DNA from 3 places in the Streptomyces sp. NPDC001880 genome. Region 2 is predicted to be linked to each of the others. Evidence: riboswitches for the same ligand, from Rfam matches in the RefSeq annotation. Region 2 holds a riboswitch; each other region holds the start of a gene.
The links. Region 2 has a riboswitch for cyclic di-AMP ahead of ACWCQ6_RS19415 (M23 family metallopeptidase). Riboswitches for the same ligand answer to the same signal wherever they lie in the genome.
Positions count from the first base shown of each region.

Region 1 (7,053 bases), on a different contig from region 2:
GCCTCGCTGGCCGCGCAACGGCTGGAGGCGGAGGTCCGGCGCCCGGCGGACGCCGAGGCCTACCGGCAGCGCACCCTGGCGGAGGCGGCCCGTGACCGGGTGAAGTTCGAGGCCGACGGCAACGCGTACACCGAGCGGACCCTCGCCCAGGCCCAGGCCGACGCCAACAGCGCGCGCGCCGCCTCGCTGCGTGACGGCAACCAGGAGCTCATCGCCGCCAACCGCATCGTGGAGAACCTGCCCGCCCTGGCCGACGCCGCCGCCCGGGGGATGTCCGGCGCCGAGCTCACCGTCCTCAACGGCACCAACGGTGTCAACGAGATGGCGGCGGGCGTCGTCGGTCAGGGGCTGGCGATCCTCCACGCGCTGCAGCGCGGCGCGAACCCGATGAAGCCGCCGGCGGTCGACGGGAAGGCCGCTTCCACGCCCCGTATCACCGAGACGAACCCGTCCTGAAGAGGCCGGAGCGAAGGCCGGGCGGACCCGAGTGGTCAATGGAACGCCGGAGATGCCGTACAGTTGTGTTCACCGACGCGGGGTGGAGCAGCTCGGTAGCTCGCTGGGCTCATAACCCAGAGGTCGCAGGTTCAAATCCTGTCCCCGCTACTGAAGAAGTCAGGCCCGGCACGCATCCCGCGTGCCGGGCCTGATTCGTTTCGTCGCCTCCCCCAATGGCCGATGCGGAGTCGCCGCCCCGACCCGCTCCGGTGAGCCTGGGGGTGGGGCGCGGTACCCGTCCGCAGCCGTGCGTACCGGGCAGGAGACCACAGGTGTGGAAGCGGGAGCAGCGGCGCGGCAAGCACGCCGGGGGCGGTACCCGGCAGTTCGTGCGTGCGCTGCCCGCGCTGATGATCCTCGGCGGGCTGGTGTTCGACTCCCTCGCTCCGCCGACCTTCACCGCCATTCCGCTGTTCGTGGCCGCTCCGCTGATCGCCGCCCCGTTCTTCTCGCTGGCCAGCACCATCGCCACCGGTATCACCTCGATGCTGGCCGTCATCGCGCTGCGGCTGCACAGCAATACGCTGCCGGAGGCCGTGCCGTTGATCGAGCTGTTCACCCTGGCCACCGTCTCGGTTCTCGCGGTGGTGATCAACGGGGTCGTACGGCGCGGCAACGAACAGCTGGCCTCGGCGCGGTTCATCGCGGAGACGGCCATGCGCGCGGTGCTGCCGCAGCCGGCCGACCGGATCGGCGGACTGCAGATCGCGGCGCGGTACGAGGCGGCGCAGGCGGACGAATTCGTCGGTGGTGACCTGTTCGCCGTGTCGGACACCCCGTGGGGGGTGCGGATGGTGCTCGGGGACGTGCGGGGGAAGGGGCTCGACGCGGTGGAGACGGTGGCGGTGGTCATCGGGGCGTTCCGCGAGGCGGCCGAGCAGGAGTCCTCGCTGGAGGGGGTGGCGGGGCGGCTGGAGCGGGCGCTGGGCCGGGAGGAGGCGCGGCGGGGTGGGCTCGACGTGCTGGAAGGCTTCATCACCGCTGTACTGGCCGAGATCCCGGCCGGGCTGTCCCGGGTGCGGATCGTCAACCGCGGCCACCCCGAGCCGATCCTGCTGCACCCGGACGGGGCGCTGGAGGTACTGAAGCCCTCCGCGCCGACACTGCCGCTCGGGATGGCCCTGGGGGTGTGGCCGGAGCGGACGGACGAGTGGGATCTGCCGGCCGGGACGACCCTGCTCCTCTACACGGACGGGCTCTCCGAGGCGCGGAACGCCGAGGGGGTCTTCTACGACCCGGCGGCCCGGCTGCGCGGACGGATCTTCCCCGGGCCCGAGGAGCTGCTGTCCGCGCTGACGGATGACGTGCGCCTGCACACGGGTGGTGAGACGACCGACGACATGGCGTTGCTCGCGGTCGTACGCCCCGCGCAGGGGCAGCCGGACCGGCGCAGGACCGTGCGGATCGTCGGTGCGGAGAAGGCGTCGGGCGCGGCGTGAGGTACGGCGTCGGGCACGGTGCGGGGGAGGGCGTCGGGCACGCATGTGAGGTACGGCGTCGGACACGGGTGTGAGGTACGGCGTCAGACACGGTGCGAGGGAGGGCGTCGGACACCGCGTGAGGCACGGCGTCGGGCACGGCGCGAGGGGCGGAGTACGTGATGCCACCGTGCGTAATCGAAAGGCGCCGCTCCGCATAACATTTGACGCAACGTCAGAAGCGGGGTAATGGCTGAGGGGTGATCAAATCGTACCGCTTCACCCGCTTGTGCCCCGTAAAGTCCAGGCCAAAGACGTGAACGATCAGTGGGAACGGCTTGGAATACGGCACCGGTGTCTATTAACGTTCGATAACGCAGCGCGGTCGTCCCAGCCGTCGTCAGTGGCGGCACCGTGCGCGAGCGCCGAATTCCGCAAGGAAACCGGGGAACCACCTACATGGGGTGAATCGGACGCCTGTGTCTTGTGAGAGGCAGAGGGGCCCGTAGGAGACCTTCCTGCTCCGAACCCGTCAGCTAACCCGGTAGGCGAGAAGGAAGGAAAGGAGTGCGCCCCCGTGGCGTCCAACAAGCCTGCCCCCGAGGCTCCGTCCCGGTTCCACCCCGACTACGGCACCGGCTACGGCGCCGAGTTCACCGGCGAGTTCGGCGGCGGCCTCCGCACCGACGGCAACAACACTGAGCCGGAACGCGGTTGGGGCGAGTGGAACCCCACCGAGGAGTCGGTCCGCCCGGTGCGCGGCAGGCACCGCGTCGCCAAGCAGCGCAACGGACTCGCCCGCAGCTCCACGGTGCTGGGCGTCGGCGTCATGGCGGCGGTCGGCGCGGGCGGCATGGCCACCGCGCAGGGCAAGCCCCCCGTCTCCATCTCCGTGCCCGACGCCATCACGGACAACCTCCCCGAGGCCAAGTCGCTTCCCGGCATGGGCTCCCTGTTCTCCGACGAGTCCGAGGCGGACAAGGCCGAGATCGCGGCCGCCGCCCCGCTCACCACCGCCGGCATCACCACCGCCGAGGTCGAGCAGGGCACGACGGATGCGGGCGAGGCGCTTCGCGCCCGCATCCTCCAGCAGGCCGAGCAGCAGCAGGACGCCGCCGACACCGAGGCCAAGGCGGCCCAGGAGAAGGAAGCCGCGGAGAAGGCCGCCGCCGAGGCCAAGAAGCAGCAGGACGAGGCCGAGGCCAAGGCCGCCGCCGAGAAGAAGAAGGCGGAGGAGGAGGCCAAGAAGAAGGCGGAGGCCCTGCGGCTCGCCAAGCTCGCTGCCAGCTACGCCATCCCGACCTCCTCGTACACGATCACCTCGACCTTCGGCCAGGCCGGATCGATGTGGTCCTCCGGCTACCACACCGGCCTCGACTTCGCGGCCCCCACCGGCACCCCGATCAAGGCCATCCACGGCGGCACGGTCAAGTCGGCAGGCTGGTCCGGTTCGTACGGCTACCACACGGTGCTGGAGCTCGACGACGGCACGGAGCTGTGGTTCTCCCACCAGTCCTCGATCGGCGTCAGCGTCGGCCAGAAGGTCACCACCGGCGAGACGATCGGCCGGGTCGGCGCGACCGGCAACGTGACCGGCCCGCACCTCCACCTGGAGGTCCACACCGCCGATGGCGCGGACGTCGACCCGATGGCCTGGCTCCGCGGCAAGGGCCTCAACCCCTGAGAGGCTGTCGGGTGGGCCTCTGAGGCGACACCCGCCCCGCCTCTGAGGCGACACCGCCCCGATGAATCCCGGCAGCCCTGACGCTCACCCCCCGACGTCAGGGCTGCCGGTCTGCTGAGGGGGCACGGAGAGCGAGTACGGGACAGCAGACCCGCCGGATTCCGGAGTGCGGGCACACCCTCGGCCCGACGGTCGAGCAGCTGCCCGCTCTGGTGGCCGTCGCGGACCTCTCACTGACCGAGCGGCAGTTGGCCGAGCTCACCGAGGCATCCGCCTGACGAACGGACCTACTGCGGTGGTTGCTGCTGCGGCAGCAGGTACGGGTTGTAGCCGGGGCCAGGGCCGGGGCTGTAGCCGTTGCGGTAGCCGCCGTACTGCGGGTGCGGCGGCTGGGCCGCCCATGGGGGCGGCTGGTACGCGGGGCGCAGGCGGCCTGTTGCCTGGGCCGCGTAGGTCAGGGCGGGGGCGGCCACCTCTCTGCGCTGCCAGAGGTGGTGCAGCAGCTCCAGCTCACGGACGGCGAAGTCCGGGCCGGCCGTACCGCGGCGGGCCTGCAGGCGCAGCGAGGCCAGGGAGGTCGCGAACGACTCGTACTCGGCGACGGCCCGCGCGGCAGCCTTCCCGCGGGCCTTCGCCGCGGCTTCCGCCTGGGCGGAGGGCGCGGGGGCGGGGCCGTACGGGCCCTGCCAGGTTCCCCGGGCCTCGACGGCGCACCGTCGGCGGGCCGCGTCGCGGGCCAGGCCGCGGGCACGCATCGAGGAGAGAGCGAGCGGCTCCGCCGGGGTCAGCCAGCCGGCCGCCGCGTAGGCGGGCAGCTCGGCGGAGAGCGTGCGCAGCTCCCGCACGCGCGACCAGATCGCCAGCCAGGTCACCAGGCCGAAGACCGGGACCATGAACACCCCGTACACGGCGTAGAAGCCGTACGGGCTGAAGACCGCCGACCCGTTCCACAGCGAGTGCATGCCCATGGCGAGGACGAGCCCGAGCAGCGGCAGTGCGATCCGGCGCATGCGACGGTGTCGTGGAGCGGCCGCGGCGAGCCCGAAGCCGATGCCGGTCAGCACGGTGAAGAGCGGGTGCGCGAACGGCGACATCACCGCCCGTACGAAGAACGTCGCGGCCGTCACCGACACGACGCCCGAGGTGCCGATCTGCTGATCCTCGCCGAAGGCGTTGCCGAGATAGAGGATGTTCTCGGTGAAGGCGAAGCCGCTCGCGGTGATGCCGGCGATCACGACGCCGTCGACGATCCCGGTGAACTCCCGTCTTCGGAACAGGAAGATCAGCAGGACCGCGGCGGCCTTGGCGCTCTCCTCGACGACCGGCGCTATGACCGTGGCACCGAGTGCGTCGGCGTTCGACGGGTCGGCGGTGGCCGTGGCTATCCAGCGGGTCGCGAACGAATTCGCGAGGATCGCGACCAGGGCGGCCGCGAACGCACCCCAGGCGAAGGCGAACAGCAGATTCCGCCAGGGGCCCGGATCGACCCGGTCCAGCCAGCGGAACGCCGCCATCAGGAGCGGCACGGGCAGTACGGCGAGACCGAGGCCGACGAGGAAGCCCTGAGTGCCCGTCTGGTCACGGACCAGCGCCAGGATCGCCAGACCGCAGAGCGCGAGCACCGTGAACACGGCCGCTATGCGGAACGTCCGGCTGCGCCACACCATGCCGACGCGGCGCGGCCGGTAGCGCCAGTGCTTGCGCTCCGGCACGGCAGCCAGAATTTCGCCGACCCGCTGCTCCTCGAGAAGCGGGACGGCCGGCTGCGACTGCCGCTGCTGGACAGACCCGTCGGAGACCACGCAATGACCCTAACCAGCGGCACTGACACCTGACCATGGGGCGCCCGCGCCCGCGGGGCGACCACGCCCGCGTCTCAGCTACGGGCGAAGAGCAGGTCGTGCACGACATGGCCCTTGTCCAGGCCCTGCCCCTCGAACCGGGTCAGCGGCCGGAACGCGGGACGGGGCGCGTAGCCGCCGTCCGCCACGGTGTTCTCGAACAGGGGGTGCGCGCTCAGCACCTCCAGCATCTGCTCGGCGTACGGCTCCCAGTCGGTCGCACAGTGGATCACCGCGCCCGGCTTCAGCCGCTGTGCCACCAGATCGAGGAACTCCGGCTGGATCAGCCGCCGCTTGTGGTGGCGCTTCTTGGGCCATGGGTCGGGGAAGTACACCCGCAGCCCGTCCAGCGAGTCGGGCTTCAGCATCTCGCGCAGCAGGATGATCGCGTCGCCGTTGGCCACCCGGATGTTGGACAGGCCGTTGCGGTCGGCGAGGCCGAGCAGATTGCCCTGGCCGGGGGTGTGCACATCGACGGCGAGGATGCCCGTGCCCGGGTCGGCGGCGGCCATCTGCGCGGTGGCCTCGCCCATCCCGAAGCCGATCTCCAGCACGACCGGGAGCCCGTCGAACAGCTCGGGCAGATCGAGGACGCGCTGTCCGTCGATGTCCAGGCCCCACTTCGGCCAGAGCCGCAGCAGGGCGTCCTCCTGGCCGGCCGTGACACGGCTGCGGCGCGGCTGGAAGCTGCGGATCCGGCGCTCGTGGTGAGAACCGGCCGGGTCGATGGCGGGCCCGCCCGGGAAACGCGGCTCCTGGCGCAGCCTGCGCTGCCGCTCGAAGGAGGCGGCGCGCAGATCGTCCGGAATCCCGGCGGCGGACGGAATCCCGGCAGCGGACGAGGAGAGGTTCTCGGAGGACTTCCCGGAGACACTCTCGGAGGGGTTCATGGGCTCAGACACAATGCCCCGATTCTACGGCGGGCGGCCTCCATCCCGTCTCCCGTGCCCGGAGCAGCGCCCTGCGCGCCACCTCCCGCCCGATGGGCAGCGAGGCCGTGGCGGCGGGCGACGGCGCGTTCAGTACGTGGACGGTGTGCGGGGTCTCACGGATCAGGAAGTCGTCCACCAGGGTGCCGTCCCGCAGCACGGCCTGGGCCCTCACCCCGGCCGGGGCCGGTCTCAGATCGGCCTGAGTCACCTCGGGCAGCAGCCGCCGCACGGCCTGGGTGAACGCGTGCTTCGACAGCGAGCGGCGCACCTCGCCCGCCCCGTACCGCCAGTGTCTGCGCGCGAGCTGCCAGGAGCCGGGCCAGGCCAGGGTGTCCGCCAGCTCGTGCGGGCGCACGACCGGCCAGCCGTACCCCTCGCGGGCCAGGGCCGGCACCGCGTTCGGCCCGACGTGGACGCTGCCGTCGTGGCCCCGGGTCAGATGGACCCCGAGGAACGGGAACGCCGGATCGGGCACCGGATAGACCAGGCCGCGCACCAGCTCCGGCCGCGCCAGCTCGTAGTACTCCCCGCGGAACGGCACGATCCGCATCCCCGGGTCGTCGCCCGCGAGCCGCGCAACCCGGTCGCAGTGCAGCCCCGCGCAGTTGACCAGCGCACGGGCCCGCACCACCACGCCGTCCGCCGTGCGCACCGCCACGCCCCAGGGGCGCCGGTCGATC
Region 1 is NZ_JBSFET010000029.1:17,266-24,318, reverse strand. Features, by position in the region: gene ACWCQ6_RS18225 (SPFH domain-containing protein) at 1-456, shown strand, start outside; tRNA gene ACWCQ6_RS18220 (tRNA-Met) at 533-606, shown strand; gene ACWCQ6_RS18215 (PP2C family protein-serine/threonine phosphatase) at 771-1,937, shown strand; cyclic di-AMP (ydaO/yuaA leader) riboswitch at 2,330-2,482, shown strand; gene ACWCQ6_RS18210 (M23 family metallopeptidase) at 2,494-3,600, shown strand; gene ACWCQ6_RS18205 (PrsW family intramembrane metalloprotease) at 3,888-5,402, opposite strand; gene trmB (tRNA (guanosine(46)-N7)-methyltransferase TrmB) at 5,477-6,331, opposite strand; gene lhgO (L-2-hydroxyglutarate oxidase) at 6,336-7,053, opposite strand, start outside.
Region 1: it holds a riboswitch for cyclic di-AMP, as region 2 does, so the genes downstream of both, ACWCQ6_RS18210 (M23 family metallopeptidase) here and ACWCQ6_RS19415 (M23 family metallopeptidase) in region 2, are expected to answer to the same signal.

Region 2 (7,053 bases):
GCGATGGCGGCCGGGCTCGCGGTCCTCACGGTGATGCAGGACGAGGAAACCGTCGCCCACGCACGCCGCACCGGTGAGCTGCTGCGTGACCGGCTGGCCGCACTGGTCGACCGCTACGAGCTGCTGCACGAGGTGCGCGGGCGCGGGCTGATGATCGGCATCGAGTTCGGCCGTCCCTCCTCGCTCAAGCTGCGCAGCCGCTGGGCCATGCTGCAGGCGGCCCGCAAGGGGCTCTTCGCGCAGATGGTGGTGGTGCCGCTGCTCCAGAAGCACCGCATCCTCACCCAGGTCTCGGGCGACCATCTGGAAGTGATCAAGCTGATTCCGCCCCTGGTGATCGACGATTCGGACATCGACCGGTTCGTCACGGCGTTCACCGCTGTGATGGACGACGCACACAGCGGCGGTGGGCTGATGTGGGACTTCGGCAGGACACTGGTGAAGCAGGCGGTGGCCAACCGCTGACTGCTTTTGCCTGAGGGGTAAGTTATTTGCCTCTCAGGCAGGATCCTGGCCCAATAGGTACATGAATCCTCCAGACGGAGGGGTGGCCGATGAGCTGCCCGGAGTCGCGCCACGCCTGCGCGATCTGCGCCGGAGCCGTGGTCTCACCCTGGAGACCGCCGCTCAGCGGGCCGGGCTCTCACCCGCCCATCTCTCCCGGCTCGAAACGGGTCGCCGCCAGCCTTCGCTGCCGATGCTCCTCGGTCTTGCCAGGATCTACGGTACGACGGTCTCCGAGCTGCTCGGCGAGACACCCCCGGAACGTGACGCGATCATCCGCGGCGGGAAGTTCGACGGGGTCGAGGCGGACGGCTGGATGTACCGGCAGGCAGGCGGTTCCGGCCGGGCGATGCAGGCGCTCCGCGTCCGGGTTCCGCAGGCCGCGGAGCGCGATCTCGTGCGTGTCCATCCCGGCGAGGAATGGCTGTACGTGCTCGCCGGGCACCTGAGGGTCTGGCTCGGGGAGACGGTGCATGATCTCGCCCCCGGTGACAGCGCGCACTTCGACTCGCTCACCCCGCACCGGATCACTGCCGTCGATCGCGACGGCGCCGAGCTGCTCTTCGTCCACACCCTGCTGCAGAGCCCCGCTGCCGAGCTGTGTCTCGGCAGCGGCATCCACCGCCGCTGAGACCGGTCTCCGGTCGCCAGAGAGGAACCGTCATGTCCGATTCGGAGAACTTCGACCCGCTCGGGTCGACCAAGAAGTACGAGGCACAGGAGCGGAAGTTTCCGCGCGGCGTGGTGATCCGGCTGTTCGCCTACCTCATCGCCGGACACATCGTCGCGTTCTTCCTCTACCTGCTCTTCGCGGTGGCCGGCAAGGGCTGACCACCGCGACCGGGCGGCCCCGGCTACGCCTCTTCGAGGAGTCGGTCGCGCAGCCGCTCACGGGTCTCGGGGGTGAGCCCCAGGCCCTCGGAGAAGTAGCGCTCCGCGCTGCCCCAGGTCTCGTCGATGGTGGCGAACGCCGCGGCGAGGTACTCGGCATGGGCGCCGAATAGCGGATTCAGCAGTTCCATCACCTCGGCCGACATGCCGTCCGCCGAGGTGTCGCTGCGGCGCACCTTGTAGCGGCGGTGGGCGTCGTTGGACTTGAGGTAGTCGGCCTCGATGGCATCGGGCTCGACGCCGACGGCGAGCAGGGACACCGCGATCGACAGACCGGCCCGGTCCTTGCCCGCCGCACAGTGCATCAGGGCGGGCACGCTGTCCTCGGCCAGGGCGTGCAGGACCCGGCTGTGCTCGGCGGTGCGGTCCCGGATGATCGAGCGGTACGAGGCGATCATCCGGTTCGTTCCCTTGCCGTCGCCGAGGATCGAGCGCAGCTGTTCGATGTCGCCGTCGCGGACCATGTGCCAGAACTCCGCGCCGTCGGCCGGGTCGGAGAGCGGGATGCTCACATTCCGTACGCCGGGCAGCTCCACGTCCAGCCCGTCGAGCCGGCGGTCGGCGGCGTTGCGGAAGTCGAAGATCGTGTGCAGACCGAGGGTGCTGAGGAAGGAGGCGTCCTCGGCGGTGGCGTGTGCCAGGTGACCACTGCGGAAAAGCCGCCCGTGCCGCACCCGCCGGCTGTCCACGGTGGGCAGCCCACCCACATCGCGGAAGTTGCGGACACCCGCCAGTTCGGGCTCCGCCGACGGTACCTGCGGCAATTGCTGCGTCACAGCGACTCCTGGGGTGTCCGGTGCCGACGCGGGTCGTCGGCAAGGTGACTTCCGCGACGATACGACATTGGTTCCTCAGGCAATCATCTCGGCCTTGCCCTGTCGATACCCGGGTGAACTCCGGTGCTCCGGTGGCGAATCCGCCCGGTGAATTCCTTGTGAGTCCGTTGCCCATGCCTCACTGATGGTCGATGATGTGCGGAACTGTTGGAATGTGGGGTGCGATGATCGAGACGGGTAACACCGGCCGGACCTGGCTGCTCACCGGGGCGTGCAGCAGCTACGCACTGCGACTGACCGAGCAGGACGAGCTGGTCCATCTGCACTGGGGGCCGAAGATCTCCCTCGCGGCGGCCGCGGCGCTGGCCGCGGCGCCGGAACTCCCCGCCAGGGCCTTCGAGTCCCACCTCGACGGCCGGGAGGAGTATCCGGTGGAGGGCGGCCCCCGGTTCGTCCGCCCGGCGCTCTCGGTGCGTACCCCCGAGGTCCGGGGTACCGAGTGGGCCTTCGTCGCCGCCTCGGTGGAAGGGGACGAGCTGCGGATCGGCCTCACCGACGCCGTGCACCGGCTCGCACTCACCCTGCACTACCGGATGCGGGACGACTCCGATGTCGTGGAGCGCTGGGCCACCGTCGCCCATGCCGGACCGGACGGCCCGCCGCTGGAACTGCTGCGCGCCGACGCGGCCACCTGGTCGCTCCCGGCCCGCGACGGCTGGCGGCTCAGCCGGCTGCACGGGCGCTGGGCGGCGGAGTCGCGGCTGGCGCGGGCGGAGCTGATCCACGGCGAGAGTGTCGTCTCCAGTCGGCGCGGACATACCGGCCACCAGTACCTGCCCTGGGTCGCCCTGGATGCCGACGGCACGGCGACCGAGGAGAGCGGCGAGGTGTACGGCTGTGCGCTCGGCTGGTCCGGCTCGTGGCGGATCTCCGTGCAGCGGCTGCCCGACGGGCTCGTACAGATCACCGGCGGCGCCGGCTACGACGACTCCGGACTGCTGCGGCTCGCGCCGGGGGAGTCGTACACCACACCCGTGTTCGCCGGGCTGTGGAGCGGCCAGGGGTTCGGCGGGGCGAGCCGCGCCTGGCACGCCTGGCAGCTGGCCCATGTGATCCCGGACGCGGAGAAGGCGCGGCCGGTGCTCTACAACTCCTGGGAGGCGACGGGCTTCGACATCTCGCTGGACCAGCAGCGCGTCCTCGCCGAGCGCGCCGCCGCGATGGGTGTCGAGCTGTTCGTGGTGGATGACGCGTGGTTCGGGCAGCGGACCAGCGACCGGGCCGGGCTCGGCGACTGGACGCCGAATCCGGACCGCTTCCCCGGCGGGCTGAAGCCGCTCGCCGACGAAGTGCACGGGCTCGGCATGCAGTTCGGAATCTGGGTCGAGCCGGAAATGGTCAATGCCGACAGCGATCTCTACCGCGCGCACCCCGACTGGGTGCAGCACTTTCCCGAGCGGGCGCGGACGGAGTACCGCAACCAGCTGGTGCTCAATCTGGCCCGTCCCGATGTCCGGGAATATCTCTGGGAGCAGCTGGACACGCTGCTCTCCAATACGCCCGTCGACTATGTGAAGTGGGATTTCAACCGCTGCTTCACCGATGCGGGCTGGCCGGGCGAGGAGTACCCGCAGAAGCTCTGGATCGAGCATGTGGATGCCCTGTACGCGCTGATCGACCGGCTCAGGGCCGCACATCCCGCAGTCGCGTTCGAGTCCTGCTCGGGCGGTGGCGGCCGGATCGACCTGGGGATCCTGTCCCGTACGGACCAGGTGTGGACCTCCGACAACACCGACCCGCTCGACCGTCTCGCCATCCAGGAGGGTTTCGGGCACATCCATCCGGCCCGGGTGATGGCCGCCTGGGTCACCGACAGCCCGAACGAGCAGCTCAACGGCAGGGTCAGCTCGCTGCGCTTCCGTTTCGTGAGCGCCATGGCCGGTGTGCTCGGGGTCGGCGGGGACCTCACCGAATGGAGCGAGGAGGAGCTGGCCGAGGCGCGGACCTGGGTGGAGCTCTACAAGGAGATCCGGCCGGTCGTGCAGCACGGCGCGCTGTACCGGCTGCGTGAGCCGCGCGGCGGGCTCAGCGCGGTGCAGTACGTCCACGGTGAGGAGGCCGTGGTCCTGATGTGGCTGGAGAAGCAGCGGTACGGGGAGCGGCCCCCGGCCCTGCGGCTGCGCGGGCTCGACCCCGCGGCGACCTACGCCTGCCTGGACACGGGGGCGGTGCACCACGGTTCGGTACTCCTGCACCAGGGGCTGGACACCGGACTTCGGGGAGACCTCGACGCGCGGGTGCTGCGCCTGCGGAGAGGGTGACAAAACGGGCATATCCGTAATGCGGTCTTTTGCCTTAACTTCGTCCGGTTGTACGGGAGATGGTCGCTGCCTCGTGAGCGGGATCATATCCGTGACGGTGTGTGGCGACAGGGGAGTCGGGTATTCCGTGTGCCGTGCGGAAAGTCAAGATCCGTAATCCACGGAGTGTGACCGGAATTCCACGCCGATTTCCTCGGCGTGGAATCCGGAATGGAACCCGAGGCTTGTTCTCGCCGTCCGGACTCGCTTACGGTCACCGTCAATCCGGGCGGACCGCCTAATCCTGCCGCCGCCTGGAATTCGTATCCACTCATCGCGTGGCAGGAGCGGGGGAACCAGGTAAGCCGCCGACCGGAGATATCCGGCCGGCTCGGGGTGAAGTCGCGCTCAGCGCGGCCGGGCATCTCCAGCCCGAACCCGACAGCTCACCTCGCAGGCGCCGGAGAGGAAGAACGTCATGCCCATTTCGGGTAAGCACCGCCGTCCGAAGATCGGTCCCGTTGCCCGTGGCGTCGCCGCCGTCAGCGCCGGCGGCGCCATCGTCGCACTGCCACTGCTCGGCGCCACCGGTGCCTACGCCGTGGAGCAGGCCGCCCCGGCCGCCGCCCCGCAGTCGGCCGCCGTCACCACGCACGCCCAGCCGGTCGCCCAGAAGCAGGACGCCACCACGACGTACTCCGTGGTCTCCGGCGACTACCTGTCGAAGATCGCCGCCGAGCACAACGTCAAGGGCGGCTGGCAGAAGCTGTACCAGGACAACCGCCAGGTCGTCGGCGAGGACCCGAGCCTGATCTTCCCGGGCATGAAGCTGACCCTCGGCGCCAAGTCGGCCGGCAACGCCGCGCCCACCGGCGCCGGCGCCGGCGCCGGCGCCGCCCTCCCGTCGAAGGCGCCTTCCGCCGCCGCGTCGGCCGCTGAGAAGTCCGCCCCGTCCAAGTCCGTGACCGCCGCCCCGGAGACCAAGGCCCCGGCCTCCGCCCCGGCCGCCAAGAGCAGCAGCTCCGGCTACGCCCACCCGGTCCCCGGCAACCACACCACCAACTACCGGGCCTCCGGCTCCAACTGGTCCAGTGGCAGCCACACCGGCATCGACTTCCCCGTCGCCACCGGCACCAGCGTGAAGGCCATCACCTCCGGCACCGTCGTCTCCGCGGGCTGGGGCGGCGCGTACGGCAACCAGGTCGTCATCAAGCACGCCGACGGCCACTACTCGCAGTACGGCCACCTGTCCTCCCTCTCCGTCTCGGTGGGCCAGAGCGTGGGCATCGGTCAGCAGGTCGGCCTCTCCGGAGCCACCGGCAACGCCACCGGCCCGCACCTGCACTTCGAGGTCCGCACCGGCCCGGCGTACGGCTCGGACATCGACCCGATCGCCTTCCTGGCCTCGCACGGCATCTACGTCTGAGCCGAACGGCCGGGCGGCTGAGCAACACAGAAGGGGCGGTGCGCGGCGGCGCACCGCCCCTTCGGCTGACACCGACCGGCAATCGGAAGGCGACGCCGCCCCCATTGCCGGTCGGCCTTATTCCTCCTTTGCCAAAACCTGACCGGGTGGTCTATCTCACCACCCGTCAACCCCTTATTACGGTCGCGTAGGTCACATTCGGCGGTGCAGGATGAGCGTTTGTGGCAGACGATTCGAGAAAAAATCAACGTGGCGTCATCAACCGACAGGGCGTCATCGAGTCGTACGCGGCGATTGGCGACAGCTTCACCGAAGGAGTCGGCGACCCCGGCCCGGACGGGACCTTCGTCGGCTGGGCGGACCGTTTCGCGGTACTTCTCGCGGACCAGCTCCCGGACCCCGAAGCGGCGACGGGCAGCGAGGGCTCCGAGCACGGCAATTTCAGGTACGCCAATCTCGCCGTACGAGGACGCCTCCTCGACCAGATCGTCGAGGAGCAGGTGCCGCGCGCCAAGGAACTCGCCCCCGACCTGGTGAGCTTCTGCGCGGGCGGCAACGACATCATCCGGCCGGGCACCGACCCCGACGACGTGGCCGAGCGCTTCGAGCGCGCCGTCGCCGAGCTGACCGGGGCGGTCGGCACAGTCATGGTCACCACCGGCTTCGACACCCGCGGTGTTCCCGTGCTGCGCCATCTGCGCGGCAAGATCGCCACGTACACCGCCCATGTGCGGGCCATCGCCGACCGCTACGACTGCCCGGTCCTCGACCTGTGGTCGCTGCGCTCCGTCCAGGACCGGCGCGCCTGGGACGACGACCGGCTCCATCTGTCGCCCGAGGGACACACCAGGGTCGCGCTGCGCGCCGCCCAGGTCCTCGGCATCGACGTGCCGGCCGACCCCGACCAGGAATGGCCCCCGCAGGCGCAGCGCGGCACCCTCGAAGTGCGGCGCGACGACATCCACTGGGCGCGCGAGTACCTGGTCCCGTGGATCGGCCGGCGGCTGCGCGGCGAATCCTCCGGCGACCACGTCGAGGCGAAGCGGCCGGACCTCCTGCCGCTCTAGGGTCTCTCGTCCGGATCGAGCCCGGCGCGATCCAAACGAACAGTCCCAGTCCCCGTCCGCACAGTCCCGCCGGACGTGTCCGAAACTCA
Region 2 is NZ_JBSFET010000032.1:56,409-63,461, reverse strand. Features, by position in the region: gene ACWCQ6_RS19440 (aspartate aminotransferase family protein) at 1-465, shown strand, start outside; gene ACWCQ6_RS19435 (helix-turn-helix domain-containing protein) at 527-1,135, shown strand; gene ACWCQ6_RS19430 (DUF6126 family protein) at 1,168-1,335, shown strand; gene ACWCQ6_RS19425 (tyrosine-protein phosphatase) at 1,359-2,171, opposite strand; gene ACWCQ6_RS19420 (alpha-galactosidase) at 2,396-4,492, shown strand; cyclic di-AMP (ydaO/yuaA leader) riboswitch at 4,790-4,946, shown strand; gene ACWCQ6_RS19415 (M23 family metallopeptidase) at 4,950-5,897, shown strand; gene ACWCQ6_RS19410 (SGNH/GDSL hydrolase family protein) at 6,119-6,964, shown strand; gene ACWCQ6_RS19405 (STM4011 family radical SAM protein) at 7,051-7,053, opposite strand, start outside.

Region 3 (7,053 bases), on a different contig from region 2:
ACCGATGCCTCCGGCCACGACGAGCAGGTCGTTTCCCGCTGCGGCGGGGAGTTCCCAGCCGGTGCCGAACGGACCGCGCACCCCGACCGTGTCACCGCGCCGCAGCCCGTTCAGCACACCGGATACCGCTCCGACCGAGCGGACGGTGTGCGTCAGCAGGCGCCCGTCGATCCCGGAGACCGACAACGGGATGTCGCCGACGCCGAAGGCGTACACCATCGCGAACTGTCCAGGAGCGAAGGGCCGCAGGGCCGAACGGACCGGCTCCAGGACGATCGTGGCGGTGTCGGGCGTCTCGGCCTCGCGTTCCACCACCCGGTACGGAATAGGAACAGTCCCCGGCCGGGCAGTCAATGGTGCGGCTGCCGTCATCACGACTCACCGGTGTCGGAGGGGCCGTACAGATCGAGCAGACGGATTCGGGTGGCCTTCAGCCGTCGTGCAATCACTTGCGCAACGCAGTTGGTCAACGCCAAGCCGAACGACGGATCCTTCTCGCACTCGGCTCGGACCCGCTCCGCGTCGAATTCGAACGCCGACACGGAGCTGCGGGCCTGCGCGCCCAGGTGCCAGCGGTACGGCTCGAACAACCAGGACCAGCCCAGCAGATCGCCTTCACCAAGGGTCTCCAGGACTGCCTCGCGTCGGCCCGGAACGTGCACGTCGAGCGCGACGAGCCCGGAACGGATGATCCAGAACCGGTCGGCGACACCGTCCTCGTCGAAAATGCGGGTGCCACCGGGGAAGGAGACGTCGTGGGCGAACGTGGCCAGCCGATCGCGGTGGCCGGGCGGGAGAGCGCCGAGAAACCCGTGGCGAACAACGGTCATGACGGGCCCTGCCCCGGCACCTGCTGGGGGGCCGCCCGTTCCAGGTTCAGCGCATGGGCCTCCTCGGTGATGTCGATACCGACCGGGCACCACACGATGCAGCGCCCGCAGCCGACGCACCCGGAACTGTCGAACTGGTCATACCAGGTTCCGAGTTTGTGGGTGGCCCACTGCCGGTAGCGACTACGCGAGGAGTTGCGGACCGGACCCGCCTGCAGGTGGGAGAAATCCAGGTCGAAGCAGGACTCCCAGCGCCGCCACCGCTCGGCGTGGTCTCCGGTGAGGTCCGTGACGTCCTCGGTGGTGGTGCAGAAGCACGTTGGGCAGACCATGGTGCAGTTTCCGCAGGTCAGGCAGCGAGCCGCGACGTCATCCCAGCGCTCGGCCGTGAGCGTCTCGCGCATCAGCACCTGCAGGTCCACCAGCGGCATGCTGCGACCCATGCGATCCGCCGCGTCGGCGACACGCTCACTTGCCTCGGTCCGAGTCGCGGCGTCGGCGGGGCGGTGGGGCAGCTCGGCCAGGACCGACTCCCCCTCCTTGCTCCCGCTCCGCACCAGGAAGCGGTGGCCGTCGGAATCGAGCACCTCGGTCAGCGCCAGGTCGTAGCCGGGCCCCACGGCCGGCCCGGTGCCCATGGACACGCAGAAGCAGGTCGCGCCCGGCTCGGTGCACTCCGCCGCCACCAAGAAGGCCCGCTCGCGACGCCCGCGATACGCCGGGTCGCTGTACGTCCCGCCGGTCAGCACCCGGTCCTGGATCGCAATGGCCCGCAGGTCGCAGGGGCGCACACCGAGGAACGCGTACGACGGCGGTGATGTCCGGTCCTCGGTCACCATCAGTTCGCCGTCGGCACCGCGATCGGCTGTCCACTGCCGTTCCCGCGGCGGGTGCAGAAACGTCTTCCAGGACTGAGGGCCCGCACTGTGCGCGAACACGGCACCGTCCTCGCGGGCACGAAGCCGATAGTTGCCCGCCTCCAGCTCGACTCCCCAGCCGTAGGGGAGTTCCGCACCGCTGGAGATCTCGGACAGGACGATCGCCCCGTCGCGTACGGTCGGTCCCACGACCGTACGGCCGCGCCCGGCCAGGACCGTGATCAGCGCCTCCAGACCGTCCTTGCCGATCACCGCGGCCATGCCGCCGTCGTCCGCCATCGCCAACCTTCCGACGCCGCCGATGATGCTTGCCCGGCCAGTATGTGCACGGACCTGCTGTCCGGCATGGGCCGCCCGGCCCCTGCGTGGTCCAGGTGGCTGTCTACGTCACCCCGTACGGACCCCGAGCGGACTCGGTACAACTGGCGGGCCTGTGCGGCGGGAAGGGGTAAACGAGTGAACCTCACTACGCGGATCGCCGTCATCGGCGTCGGAAACGAGTTCCGCCACGACGACGGTGTGGGCTGGGCCGTCGTGGCCCAGCTGGCAGAACGGGCCGAGGAACGGCCACTGCCGAGTGGAACCGCCCTTCTGGTATGCGACGGCGACCCCGCCCGTCTGATCACCCTGTGGGAAGACGCCGACCTCGCCATCGTGGTGGACGCCGCATACGCACACCCCGGGCATCCCGGGCGGCTGCATCGCCTGAAAGTGGATGACGGGCAGCTGTCGCAGACAGGCACTGCGACGAGTTCCCACGGGCTCGGGCTCGGCAACGCCATCGAACTCGCCCGCCAACTGGACCGCCTGCCCGGACAGCTGGTCGTCTACGCCATCGAGGGAGCCAACAGCAGCCTGGGCACCGGACTGTCAGCACCCGTCGCAGCCATCGTGAAGCCGCTCACCGAACGGATCGCGAAGGATATCTCGCTGCACGTGGGTTCCGCCGGCAGCGGATAGGCGCGAACTGGCTGCGTGCGACATGTACTCCGGCGCGGGCTGCACGATCCCATCCGTCAGCGGGTCGTCGAAAGCGACGACAAGCGCAGGGCCCCGGCTGAACATGATCGCCGACCTGCTGTCGACCGTGCCGTACGAGACGGTCGACCCGCCGGTGATCGAACTGCCCCCGCGTCCTCCGGCCACCGGGTACCGGCGACCGCCGAGAGGCCTCCGGACCTACGTCCCCGACCACGCGTCGCAACCGAGGAATTGAGGCAAGGAGTCTCACGCGACGAGGCCCCAGCGGAACGACGGCGACCGGGCCCGAACTCGTGCTCGCCCGGAAGGCCGCCTGCTGATCATCCATCAGCGTACCGAGTCGTAAGCGGGTGTACGTCCACCCGAGCCCCGAGGACCTCCGCGCCGCCTCGGACCACCTCACTTCTCTACTCGGTTTCAGCGAGGGCGAAGCAGTCTGATGATCAAGGCGTCTAGACACTGCGAGATATCCGCCCTCAGCGAACAGCCAGAACAGCCAGAACAGCCTCTGACCTGGGACTTTCATTGGATCACCAGGATCACGTTCCACCCCAAGCTTCTGTACGTTCTGTACATTTCTAACAGACGTCTGCGCGGCTGCCGCACTGAGGCCGCGCAGACCCCGTGCAGCCCCGAAGGAGAGGAATCGCCATGCTGTTCCGTCCCGCCGCCCGTCATGTACTGCCCGAGTTCACCGAGCGCACGACCAACGGGACCCGCACCCTCGACCCGTACTCCAAGCTGCTGTCCGAACGGATCGTCTTCCTCGGCACCCCGGTCGACGACGCCGCGGCCGGCGATCTGATCGCACAGTTGATGTACCTGGAGCACGACGCCCCGGACCGCCCCGTCTCGCTCTACATCAACTCCCCCGGCGGCTCGTTCGGGGCCATGTCCGCGATCTACGACACGATGCAGTTCCTCACCTGCCAGGTGGAGACCTACTGCCTCGGCCAGGCCGGTTCCTGCGCCTCCGCGCTGCTCGCCGCGGGCTCCCCCGGCCGTCGGCACGCGCTGCCCGGTGCGAGGGTCGTCGTACGGCAGCCCGAGCTCACCGAACCGATGCGGGGACAGCCGTCCGACCTGGAGATCGAGGCCCGGGAAGTGGAACGAGTCCGCACGATGCTCATCACCCTGATGGCCCGTCACACGGGCCGCGACGCCGGGCAGATCACCCACGACATCGAACGCGACCTCGTTCTCGACGCGGCGGGCGCCAAGGCGTACGGGCTGGTGGACCACGTCCTGGAGAACCGGAAGTCCTCACTCCGACCGCACAGCGCGAGGTGAACCCCCGATGCGACCACCGGAGTTCCCGCCCCTTCCCGCACTGACGTGCGCCGAGGGGGAGTTCATCGACCGATACCTCGAAGTCCTCGATCAGGTCGGCCGGATCAACCCGGCCCGTGGCACCGACACCTACGGCGCGCTGCGCGCCGCGCAGGCGCTGGTATCGCACGCGGGCGCGCTGCGGGACGCCCTCGCGACGATGCACGAGCGCGGGGAGGCGCGGATCCACGCCACGACGCTCGCCCGGGCGCTGCGCGTACTGGACGGGGAACGGCGGGCCGGGCGCGTCACCGTACCCCCCGCTCCCGCGAGTTGATCGACCTCTGCTCTCCGTGCGTACGGCGGGGCCGGGCCAACTCCCCCTGCCCCGGCCCCCACCGGCCGGTCTCCGTCACCCAGCTCTCCTACCCGACACGCCCGGCGGGCCGATCGAGATTCCTCGCTCGTTCGGCGTAGGAATCCCCCCGGACGAGGGACTGTTCAACTTGCGTTCCCCGAGTCGGCTGTGATCGGAATCCCCCCTTCCATCCCTGGTACGACGCCGGTCGGATTCGCTGCGGGGGCCCCGGAAAGCACCACGTCCACCCGAACGGATCAGTCGTGAGGAGCCTCACATATCCCTTTTTCAGCTCGGAAATCCAGCAGCCGGTGAGTCAAGATCCCTGGGACGACAAGCCCCCGCCACCGCGGCGGGGCGGTCCGGGCGGACGCCGAGTCCTGCCGCCGCCCGGATGACTGGTCGACAAAAGTGGATCGGCAGGAGTGGAGGACCCGAGCACAACGGGTCGGCCTGAGCACCGGTCGACCCTCGGGGTGAAGCCGCCGCAAGCGGCCGGGCACCTTCGTTAGCCCGAACCCGACAGGTCATCCTTCACAGGCGGCTGACGAAGGGTTGCGCATGAATGCGCAGGTTCATGTCCCGTCTCTGCTCGTCCGGGCCGGCACGGCCTCGGTTCTGACTCTCGCCGCTGTCGGCACCACCATGTTCGCCCCGGGCGCCGCCACAGACGCCCAGGCCGCGACTCTGTCGACGAAGGCGCTCAACATCGCGGCGTCGAAGAAGGGATCGCCGTACAGATGGGGGGCCACCGGCCCCAACCGCTTCGACTGCTCGGGGCTGACGCTCTACTCGTTCAAGAAAGCGGGCAAGAAGCTTCCCCGCACCACCCAGCAGCAGTACAACAGGACCCGCCACGTCTCGGCCTCGCACCGGCAACGCGGCGACCTGGTCTTCTTCCATTCCGGCCGCAGCATCTACCACGTGGGCATCTATGCCGGTAAGGGCAAGATCTGGCATTCGCCGAGGACCGGCTCGGTGGTCCGGCTGGAGAAGATCTGGACCAAGAGCGTCTACTACGGCCGGGTCCGCTGAGGCGGGGCCCGCCCGGCGGACCGGGGCCGTATCCCCGGCCGTGCTCAGCCGGGCGGAGCCTGGGTCCAGCCCGTTCGGGGGGCGGGCCCGGTGCGGGAGCCGGGTGACCGCGCGGGTGGGCGGTCATCGGAACGCGTCGGTCAGCTCTGCACCGGCACGCTCCACGGAAGCGCGATCCACACCGTCTTGCCGCCGTCGGCGGTGGGGGTGACCGTGACCCGGCCCCCGCACTCCTTGGCCAGGATGCGGATGATCACCATGCCGCGCCCGTTGTCCTGCTGGACGGCGACAGGCAGCCGCCTGGGCCGACGGGGGTGACTGTCCGTCACTCCCAGACACAGCTGCTCCTCCCGCTCCAGCCGGAGGTCCACGGTGAAGGTGGGAGACTGTCCGAAGGTGTGCTGGACAGCGTTGGTCGCGAGCTCCGAGACGATGAGCCGGACACGGTCGGCGAGATCGGTGTCGGCGGCCGGGCCCCACTCGGCGAGCACCCGGTCCACGTACTTGCGGGCCGCCGAGACCGAGACCGGCTCGCTCGGCAGAGTGACGCTTGCTTCCTGATGGTCTGCCATGGCGAGCCGTCCCTTTCCCACCCGGACAGACCTGCGGTCGGTCCGGGTTGCGCTTCGCGCCAGATTGCCATCGATGCTGCCCTCTGGGGCGGCAATCCACCAAGATATGCATATATCTATCGCTCAATGCGGTGAACTCTGCCACGCAGGACCGTATGCGGGCGGCACACTGTCCGCTCGACAGAAGAGGGAGGGAGGCCGCGGATGCAGCACGGCCCTGCGGTTCGACGCCGCAAGCTCGGGGAGGAGCTCCGGAGTCTGCGCCACGCTTCGGGACTGACCAGTCGGGACGCGGCGCGGATACTCGGCTGGCACCAGTCGAAGGTGAGCCGGATCGAGACCGGGGTGAGCGGGGTACGGCCGGCCGACGTGACCCGGCTGCTGGACACGTACGGTGTCGACGACACCCGGTTGCGGGACCTCCTGGCCACGCTGGCGGGTTCGGCGGGCGGCGGCGGCACGGGGTGGTGGCACGCCTATCGCGGTCTGATCCCGCCCCAGTACCGCGACTTCATCAGTCTGGAGTCCCAGGCGCGGACCGCGCGCACGCTGGAGACCTCGGTGGTACCGGGGCTGCTGCAGACGGCCGACTACGCGCGTGCGGTGACCCGGGCATCACTGGACGGACTGCCCGCGGGCCAGCTGGACTCGCTGGTGGAGGTGCGGCTGGCCCGGCAGGGGGTGCTGCGCACCGATCCGCCGCTGCGGCTGAGTGCAGTGCTGGACGAGGCGGTGCTGCGGCGCGAGGTCGGGGGATGCCGGGTGATGCGGGAGCAGCTTCGCCATCTGACCCGGGTTGCTCAACTTCCCCATGTGCAGCTCCAGTTGCTGCCGTTCTCGATGGGCGGCTATGCCGGCCTCACCGGGCCTTTCGTTATCTTCTCATTTCCGAGCACTTCTGATCTGGACGTGGTCGTTCTCGACCATTTGACGAGTAGCCTCTATCTGGAGCGGAAAGAAGACCTTGAGGCGTACAGCTCGGCCTTCCGCACGATGCAGGCTCACGCGCTGTCGCCGGAGCACTCGTTGGACCTCATCGCCGCGATCGACCGCGGCGGTCGGTGAACCCGGAGCGCCCGAGGGAGGCCTCATGTCGGATTGCCTCGCACAGCACGGCTTACGGTGGCGGC
Region 3 is NZ_JBSFET010000009.1:152,012-159,064, forward strand. Features, by position in the region: gene ACWCQ6_RS08475 (FAD/NAD(P)-binding protein) at 1-372, opposite strand, end outside; gene ACWCQ6_RS08480 (Crp/Fnr family transcriptional regulator) at 372-830, opposite strand; gene ACWCQ6_RS08485 (4Fe-4S dicluster domain-containing protein) at 827-1,987, opposite strand; gene ACWCQ6_RS08490 (hydrogenase maturation protease) at 2,165-2,668, shown strand; partial or broken gene ACWCQ6_RS08495 (polyphosphate kinase 2) at 2,732-2,924, shown strand; gene ACWCQ6_RS08500 (ATP-dependent Clp protease proteolytic subunit) at 3,344-3,979, shown strand; gene ACWCQ6_RS08505 (hypothetical protein) at 3,987-4,295, shown strand; cyclic di-AMP (ydaO/yuaA leader) riboswitch at 4,710-4,874, shown strand; gene ACWCQ6_RS08510 (C40 family peptidase) at 4,878-5,351, shown strand; gene ACWCQ6_RS08515 (ATP-binding protein) at 5,492-5,923, opposite strand; gene ACWCQ6_RS08520 (helix-turn-helix domain-containing protein) at 6,128-6,988, shown strand; gene ACWCQ6_RS08525 (DUF397 domain-containing protein) at 7,014-7,053, shown strand, end outside.
Region 3: it holds a riboswitch for cyclic di-AMP, as region 2 does, so the genes downstream of both, ACWCQ6_RS08510 (C40 family peptidase) here and ACWCQ6_RS19415 (M23 family metallopeptidase) in region 2, are expected to answer to the same signal.